2 regions of the Spongiactinospora sp. 9N601 genome follow, and region 2 is predicted to be linked to the other one. Evidence: riboswitches for the same ligand, from Rfam matches in the RefSeq annotation. Region 2 holds a riboswitch; the other holds the start of a gene.

Region 1 (4,101 bases), on a different contig from region 2:
CGGAGCATCGCCGGGGCCAGCGTGAGGTGGTAGTCCTGGATCATCACCCGCGCGCCCGGCCCGGCCTGCTCGGCGAGCGCCAGCGCGAACGCCGCGTTGTAGGACTGGTACGACTCCCACTCGCGGCGGAACCTGCCGTCGAAGTGCGGCGCGTTGGGCGTGTCGTAGAGCAGGTGGTTGACGAACCACAGGGTCGAGTTGGCGACCGCGTTGTAGGCCCGGTGGAAGGTCGCGGGCGGGATGTCCAGCATGCGCAGCGGGCCGGTGTCGTATCCGGCGTGGTCCAGGCGTCCGCCGGGGGCCAGTCGTACGGCGGAGCGGTCGCCGTCGGACAGCGCCGCGCACACCCACAGCACGTCCATCTGCTTGACCACGCCGGACAGGCCGGAGACCAGGCCGCCACCGCCCCTGCGCATGGTCAGCTCGCCGCCCTCGGAGAGGGTGAAGGAGACCGGGCCGCGGTTGGAGGCCACCAGGACAGCGTTCAACGTTAGACCACCGTTCCTTCGCCGTGGGACGCTTGCGGGAAGGTTAACCAACCCTGATCCCTGACCATAGGATGTCCAGGACTCACGGCTGATGGGGACCCGAATGGCGCTGGACGAGACGACCGAGCAACTGGCCCGCGCCGCCGCGCAGGGTGACCACCGGGCACTCGGCGAGCTGCTGCGGCGGATCGAGCCCGACGTGCTGCGGCACTGTGGCCGCATCCTTCCCTACCACCACGACGCCGAGGAGGCGTGCCAGGACACCCTGCTCGCCGTGGCCCGCAACATCGGCCGGTTCGAGGGGCGGGCACGGTTCAGCACCTGGCTGCACATCGTGACGGCCAACTGCGCGCGCACGACGTACCGCACGCTCAAGCGCCGGGCGGCCGAGCAGAGTTCGGACGAGCTGCCCATGCAGCGGCCCGACGTCCGCAGGGTGAGCGTGATCGCGGGGTCGCGGCTCGACCTGCTCGACGCGATGGAGGCGCTGGAGGCCGACAAGCCGGACCTCGCGCAGGCGCTGGTGTTACGTGACATCTGCCAGCTCGACTACGCGGAGGTGGCAGAGCAGCTCCAGATCCCGCTCGGCACGGCCAAGTCACGCATCCACCAGGCGCGCAAGTTCGTGCAGGCGGCTCTGGGCGACGCCTACGGAGGCTGATCCGGACCGATCTCTGGACGGTTGCCGTCTTGAATGTTGAGATGGCTCGTCACGGATGTCCGATTGCCGGGTAGAGTGCGAGCGAGCCTGTGCGTCAGGCTCGCCAGACTTCACAACTTCATATTGCTCATCCAGAGGGGTGGAGGGACCGGCCCTGCGAAGCCCCGGCAACCTTCCCGGTGATCAGCGCTCGCGACATGGCGAGAGGCCGGCCGGGACAGGTGCCAAATCCGGCCTGTGATCAAGGCGGTCGCAGGCGAAGATGAGGGAAAGGCCTCGCTTCCATGGCGCTCGCGACACACGACAAGCCCGCCACCACCGACTTCGGCGCCGCCGTCGCCCTCTCCTGCCGCGAGTGCGGCACCCGTTACGACCTCGGCCCTGACTTCGCCTGTATCGAGTGTTTCGGCCCTCTGGAGGTCGCCTACGAGTTCGGGCCGGTCACGCGCGAGGAGATCGCGGCGGGGCCGGCCAACGTATGGCGGTACCGCGCGCTGCTCCCGGTACCGGCCGACGTGGCGGACAAGCCCAACCTGGCCCCCGGCTGGACCAAGCTGGTGCGGGCCGACCGGCTGGCCGCCGAGCTGGGCCTGCGCTCGCTGCACATCAAGGACGACTCGGGCAATCCCACCCACTCCTTCAAGGACCGTGTGGTGGCCATCGCCGTCGAGGCCGCCCGCAACTTCGGCTTCCACACCCTGTCCTGCTCCTCGACGGGCAACCTCGCGGGCGCGGTCACGGCGGCGGCGGCGCGGGCCGGGCTCGACGCCTGCGTGTTCATCCCCGCCGACCTGGAGCAGGCCAAGGTGGTCATGGGGTCGGTGTACGGCGGCAGGCTCGTCGGCATCGAGGGCACCTACGACGAGGTCAACCGGTTCTGCTCGGAGCTGATCGGCGACCCGCTGGGCGACAAGTGGGGGTTCGTCAACGTCAACCTGCGGCCCTACTACGCGGAGGGCTCCAAGACCCTCGCCTACGAGATCGCCGAGCAGCTCGGATGGCGGCTGCCCGAGCAGATCGTGATCCCGATCGCGTCCGGCTCGCAGCTCACCAAGATCGACAAGGGCTTCGCCGAACTGATCAAGCTGGGCCTGGTCGAGGACCGGCCCTACAAGGTCATCGGGGCGCAGGCGGCGGGGTGCGCGCCGGTGGCGACGGCGTTCCGCGCCGGGCATGACGTGATCAAGCCCGTCAAGCCGAACACCATCGCCAAGTCGCTGGCCATCGGCAACCCGGCGGACGCGCCGTACGTGCTGGACATCGTCCGCCGTACCGGCGGGGTGGTGGAAGATGTCACCGACGACCAGATCGTGGACGCGATCCGGCTGCTGGCCCGCACCGAGGGCATCTTCGCCGAGACTGCGGGCGGCGTGACCGTCGGGGTCCTGACCAAGCTGGTCCGCGAGGGCCGCCTCGACCTCGAGGCCGAGACCGTGGTCCTCAACACCGGCGACGGCCTGAAGACCCTCGACGCGGTCGCGGACCACGCGCGTCCCTCGGCGGTGATCCGCCCGTCCCTCGACGCCTTCCGCGCGACCGTTGCCGAGTGAACCGCATATCTGACGAAAGTGAGCTGAAAATGAGCGTTTCTGTGCGTATTCCGACGATTTTGCGCACATACACCGATGGTGCGGCGGAGGTCGGCGGGGAGGGCGCGACGCTGCGCGAGGTCTTCCAGAAGCTGGACGCGGACTATCCGGGCATCGGGGCCCGCATCCTGGACGAATCCGGAAAGATCCGGCGTTTTGTGAACGTGTATGTGGGGGATGAGGACGTCCGTTTTTCGGATGGCCTCGACACGGCGACGCCTGAAGGCGTTCAGGTCTCCGTCATCCCGGCGGTCGCGGGAGGCGCCCGCTGAGGGTGTCCCCAGCGGTACATTTCGGTGTCCTGGACGGGAGCGAGCGAGTACGGCGGTACGGCGTCGCTCGCCCCGATACCGAACCGGCATGATCGCCCGGCGCCCGGAGCCCCCCACCATCACGGCACCACCGGGCCGACCGCGACGACGACCCCCGCCAGGAGCCCGCTAAGGCGGGCCGTATGCGCCTCCGGCCCTTGCCGGTGGCGGCCTGCTGAGTGCGGCCCTTACAGCGGCCCGAGCCGGGGGCCTGCTGAGGTGGGGCCTTGCGGTGGCGGCCTGTGCTGGGAGCCTGCTGGGCGGGGCGCATTTGCGTCCGGTCTGGCCTGGGGGCATCCGCTCCCGCGTGTGCACACTCGGCCCTAGGTCCCGGGCCATCCGCTTCTGCGTGCGTGTCTGGCCTTGCTTCGGCCGCCTGCTCCTTTGACGCACGGTGCCCGCGCCGGCGGGCGCTGGCGGGGGGCCGGGACCGTGTAGGGGGTACGCGGTATGTGGTGGGGGCGGGTTGATCGACGGGGCGGCGGGTAGATCATTCTTCGTGGCCGCGTCGGATGTGTGCCGTCTGCCGAGTATGTCGTCCCGGTATGGGACCAGCTCCGCCATGCCCGCGTTCCACCGCCGGCACAGCGGCCCATCCGCGCCCCCCGCAAGCCTCAGGACAGGCGGTGAGCTCGGCTAAAAGCCCGCCTGGCACGTGATAGCCGTGCCTCGGTAATCGGCACTATTACGGATGTCGGCGCTTGACTGGCACGCCTTCACCTCCCGCCGGTGCCGTATTCGGCGTTCCCTCGCCGCCATTCCCGCCAGGGCCTGTGCCGGGCTTCCGCCCACCGGTCGCCGCGCCGGATTGCGGCCCCCGGGGCGGCCGGTGCCGGGGGCGGACTTGTGACATGAGGGCTTACCGGCCCTATTGGCCGACACCCCGGTCGGTCAGCCCTGACTCACCTGTCAGACCCGAGTGTGACTGATGGGTATTCGTGTGTTTGCGTACCGCTATTTCCGCACCGCGTCAGAGGTGAGGGTCATTCGCGTTTGGGGTGTTCGGATGTCCGTACGACGGCCGCTCCCGCCCCCCGGAAGCGCTCCCACCT
Region 2 (4,101 bases):
CTCCGGCATCACCGCCAAGGTACTGTCCGACCTCGGCTGGATCGGTAACCGGGAGACGCCCGTCGTCCTTTCCCTGCTCGTCTTCGAAGACCTCACCATGGCCCTCTACCTGCCGATCCTCACCGCCATCCTGGCGGGCGTGAGCCTGATCGGCGGGGCCGTCACGGTGGCCATCGCGCTCGGCACGGTCAGCGTCGTCCTGCTGGTGGCCCTCAGGTACGGCAAGGCGATCGAGTGGTTCGTGGCCAGCCCGAACTCCGAGGTCCTCCTGCTCAAGGTCTTCGGGCTCACGCTGCTGGTGGCCGGCATCGCCCAGCAGCTCCAGGTCTCCGCGGCCGTGGGCGCGTTCCTGGTCGGCATCGCCCTGTCCGGCGAACTCGCCGAGGACGCCCGCGCCCTGCTCACCCCCATCCGCGACCTGTTCGCCGCGGTCTTCTTCGTCTTCTTCGGCATGCAGACCGACCCCGGCGCGATCCCCCCGGTCGCCGCCCTCGCCGCCGCCCTCGCCGTGGTCAGCCTGATCACCAAGCTGCTGACCGGCGCGTACGCCGCCCGCCGAGCCGGCATCGCCAAGGCCGGCCAGGCCCGTGCGGGCATCGCGATGATCCCCCGCGGAGAGTTCAACATCGTCATCGCCGGCCTCGCCGTCAGCGCAGGCGCCCACCCCGACCTCGGCCCCCTGTCCGCCACCTACGTCCTCATCCTCGCCGCCTTCGGCCCCCTCGCCGCCCGACTCATCCAGCCCCTCATCACCGCCATCGCCAAACGCGCCTGACCAGCGAAGCGGAGATCATCACTCCTGGTCGCCGGTGTAGCGGCCGTGGAGTTCGATGGGGGCGCGGCGGCCGGCCTTGGTGCGGACGCGGATGTTGAGGAGTTCGACGGCCAGGGAGAAGGCCATCGCGAAGTAGATGTAGCCCTTGTCGATGTGCTGGCCGAGGCCCTCGGCGACGAGTACCACGCCGATCAGGATCAGGAATGCCAGGGCGAGCATCTTGATGCTGGGGTGGGCGTCCACGAAGCGGGCGATCGGGCCGGAGGCGACCAGCATGACGATCACGGCGACCACCACGGCGGCGACCATCACGCCGAGTTCGTCGACCATGCCGACCGCGGTGATGACCGAGTCGAGGGAGAAGACGATGTCGAGCACCATGATCTGAAGGATCACGGAGGTGAACGAGGGGGCGACCTTGCCGGCCGCGTGGCCGGACTTGCCCTCCAGGCTGTCGCCGATCTCGAAGGTGCTCTTGGCCAGCAGGAAGAGGCCGCCGAGGAGGAGGATCAGGTCGCGGCCGGATATCTCGTTGCCGAAGACCTCGAACAGCGGCGCGGTCAGCCGTACCACCCAGGACAGGGCGAAGAGCAGGGCCAGGCGGCTGATCAGGGCGGCGGCGATGCCGAGGACGCGGGCCCTGTCGCGTTGCTCGGGGGGTAGTTTCCCGGCCAGGATCGAAATGAAGATGATGTTGTCGATGCCCAGCACGATCTCCAGGCTGACCAGGGTCAAGAACCCGATCCAGACACCCGGGTCGGTCACCCAGTCCATCGGTCCTCCAGCGCTCATGTTCACAAGTTCGCTGGTCGCAACGTGCGGGCCGGGGAGAAAGTTCGGGAACGTGACGAACTCACGGCGAGCCGTTACCTGGTTGCGATCATGGCGGGGCGTTCGGTTATAGTTCCCCTATAGGTCATGAGTGCCAGCGCAAAGCCCCGGCTAGCTGGCCGGCAACCCTCGCGTCCGCGGCGGGGTGCCCCGGGTGAAGACCTGGTCCGGCGCGTGGTGCGCCGGGCAAGCGCGGGCTCCGTCGCCGTCCACGCCAGGGCAGGGGTCCGACGACCCTGAGGAGGCATGGCGTGTCCGTGACCACGACGACCACTACCAGCGACGTGACCAGCGCATCCGGCCGGCTGAGCATCTTCTCGCAACGGCAGCGCTCCGGGTCCGTCCCGCAGGCCGTCGCCCCCGGCGGGCGCCCGCTGCCCGAAGTGCTCGGTTGCGACCTCGAAGTGCCGGTGAAGGGCGGCAGGCTGGTGCCGTACGCGAACCTCGACTACGCGGCGAGCGCCCCCTGTCTGGCCCCGGTGAACGCCGCCGTGGCCGCCGCGCTGCCCGCCTACTCCAGCGTTCACCGCGGGGCGGGCTACGCCTCGCAGCTCACCACCGCGCGCTACGAGCAGGCCAGGCAGACCGTGCGCGGGTTCGTGGGGGCGCGGCCGGGCGACGCCGTCGTGTTCACCAGGAACACCACCGACGCGACCAACCTGCTGGCCCGCTGCCTGCCCACGGGCACGACCGCGGTCGTGTTCGACTCCGAGCACCACGCGTCGCTGCTGCCCTGGCCGCAGGCCGTACGGCTGGCGCCGCCCGCGTTCCCTGGCGCGGCCGTACGGGCCGCGGACGAGGCGCTGGCCGCGATCGAGGGCCCGAAGCTGCTGGTCGTCACCGCCGCCTCCAACGTGACCGGCGAGTTGTGGCCGATCGCGGCGCTGGCGCACATCGCGCACCGGCACGGGGCGCGCATCCTGGTGGACGCCGCGCAACTGGTACCGCACCGGCGGCTCAACCTCACCGCGCTCGACCTGGACTACGTGGCGTTCTCCGGCCACAAGCTGTACGCGCCGTTCGGCGCGGGCGCGCTGGCCGGCCGCCCGGACTGGCTCACGGACGCCGACCCGTACCTCCGCGGCGGCGGCGCGACCCGCTCGGTCACCGCGGAGACCGCCGACTGGAGTGACGACGCCGAGCAGCGGCACGAGGCCGGCACCCCCAACGTGCTGGGCGCCATCGCGCTCGCCGCCGCCTGCGACGCGCTGACCGCCACCGGCTGGCTGCCGCTGGTCCGCGAGGAGGAACGCCTCCTGGCCCGGTTGCGCGCCGCCCTGGCGGGCATCGAGGGGGTCCACGAGCTGTCGCTGTGGGGGCCGGACCACCCGCGGGTCGGGATCGTGTCGTTCGTGCTGGACGGCTGGACGCCGCGCGAGGTGGCCGAGGCGCTGTCGGCGGAGTACGGCATCGGCGTACGCGACGGTAAGTTCTGTGCGCACCCGCTGGTCACGCACCTGCTGGACGGAGTGCCCGGTGGCTGCGCCGATGGCACGTCGGGCGCGGTGCGCGCCTCCATCGGCCTCGGCACGACCAGCGAGCACGTCGACCGGCTGGCCGCCGCCCTGCGGGACCTTGCCACCCGGCGCTGACGTGACAGCATGAAGGCATGCAGGAAGCCATGACCGAACGCATGGTGGGGATCGGCGCGGGAGCCAAGGAGCTGGCGACCGAGGACATGATCCTCAACATCGGCCCGCAGCACCCGTCCACCCACGGGGTGCTGCGGCTGCGCCTGATGCTCGACGGCGAGCGGATCAGTTCGGCCGAGCCGGTCATCGGGTACATGCACCGGGGCGCGGAGAAGCTTTTCGAGGTGCGCGACTACCGGCAGATCATCATGCTGGCCAACCGGCATGACTGGCTGTCGGCGTTCGCCAACGAGCTGGGCGTGGTCCTGGCCGCCGAGCGGATGCTGGGCATGGAGGTGCCGGTCCGGGCGGTGTGGGCGCGCACGCTGCTCGCGGAGCTGAACCGCGCGCTCAACCACCTGATGTTCCTCGGCTCCTACCCGCTGGAGCTGGGCGCGATCACGCCGATGTTCTACGCGTTCCGCGAGCGCGAGCTGATCCAGGCGGTGCTGGAGGAGATCTCCGGCGGGCGGATGCACTACATGTTCAACCGGGTGGGCGGCCTGAAGGAAGACCTGCCCGCGGGGTGGCTGGGCCGGGCCGGGCAGGCCGTCGCCCAGGTGCGCAGCCGCCTGCCCGACATCGAGGGGCTGTTGCTCGGCAACGACATCTTCCTGGCCCGCACCCGCGGCGTGGGGGTGCTCGACCGGCACACGATCATGCAGTACGGCGTGAGCGGCCCGATCGCCCGCGCCTCCGGGGTCGATTTCGACCTGCGCCGCGACGAACCGTACCTGGCGTACGGCGAGCTGCCGGTGAAGGTCGCCACCCGTACGGCCGGCGACTGCCACGCCCGCTTCGAGGTGCTGTTCGAGCAGCTCAGGGTGTCGCTCGACCTGGCCGACGCGTGCCTGGCCCGGCTCG

Evidence for each region. Region 2 has a riboswitch for S-adenosylmethionine ahead of ACH34R_RS17860 (aminotransferase class V-fold PLP-dependent enzyme). Riboswitches for the same ligand answer to the same signal wherever they lie in the genome.
Region 1: it holds a riboswitch for S-adenosylmethionine, as region 2 does, so the genes downstream of both, thrC (threonine synthase) here and ACH34R_RS17860 (aminotransferase class V-fold PLP-dependent enzyme) in region 2, are expected to answer to the same signal.

What each region holds. Positions count from the first base shown of each region.
Region 1 is NZ_JBIRBB010000030.1:29,523-33,623, reverse strand. Features, by position in the region: gene ACH34R_RS41855 (trehalose-6-phosphate synthase) at 1-488, opposite strand, end outside; gene ACH34R_RS41850 (RNA polymerase sigma factor) at 592-1,149, shown strand; SAM riboswitch class I at 1,274-1,418, shown strand; gene thrC (threonine synthase) at 1,434-2,699, shown strand; gene ACH34R_RS41840 (MoaD/ThiS family protein) at 2,729-3,010, shown strand.
Region 2 is NZ_JBIRBB010000007.1:96,598-100,698, forward strand. Features, by position in the region: gene ACH34R_RS17850 (cation:proton antiporter) at 1-775, shown strand, start outside; gene ACH34R_RS17855 (TerC family protein) at 794-1,567, opposite strand; SAM riboswitch class IV at 1,690-1,805, shown strand; gene ACH34R_RS17860 (aminotransferase class V-fold PLP-dependent enzyme) at 1,912-3,198, shown strand; gene ACH34R_RS17865 (NADH-quinone oxidoreductase subunit D) at 3,216-4,101, shown strand, end outside.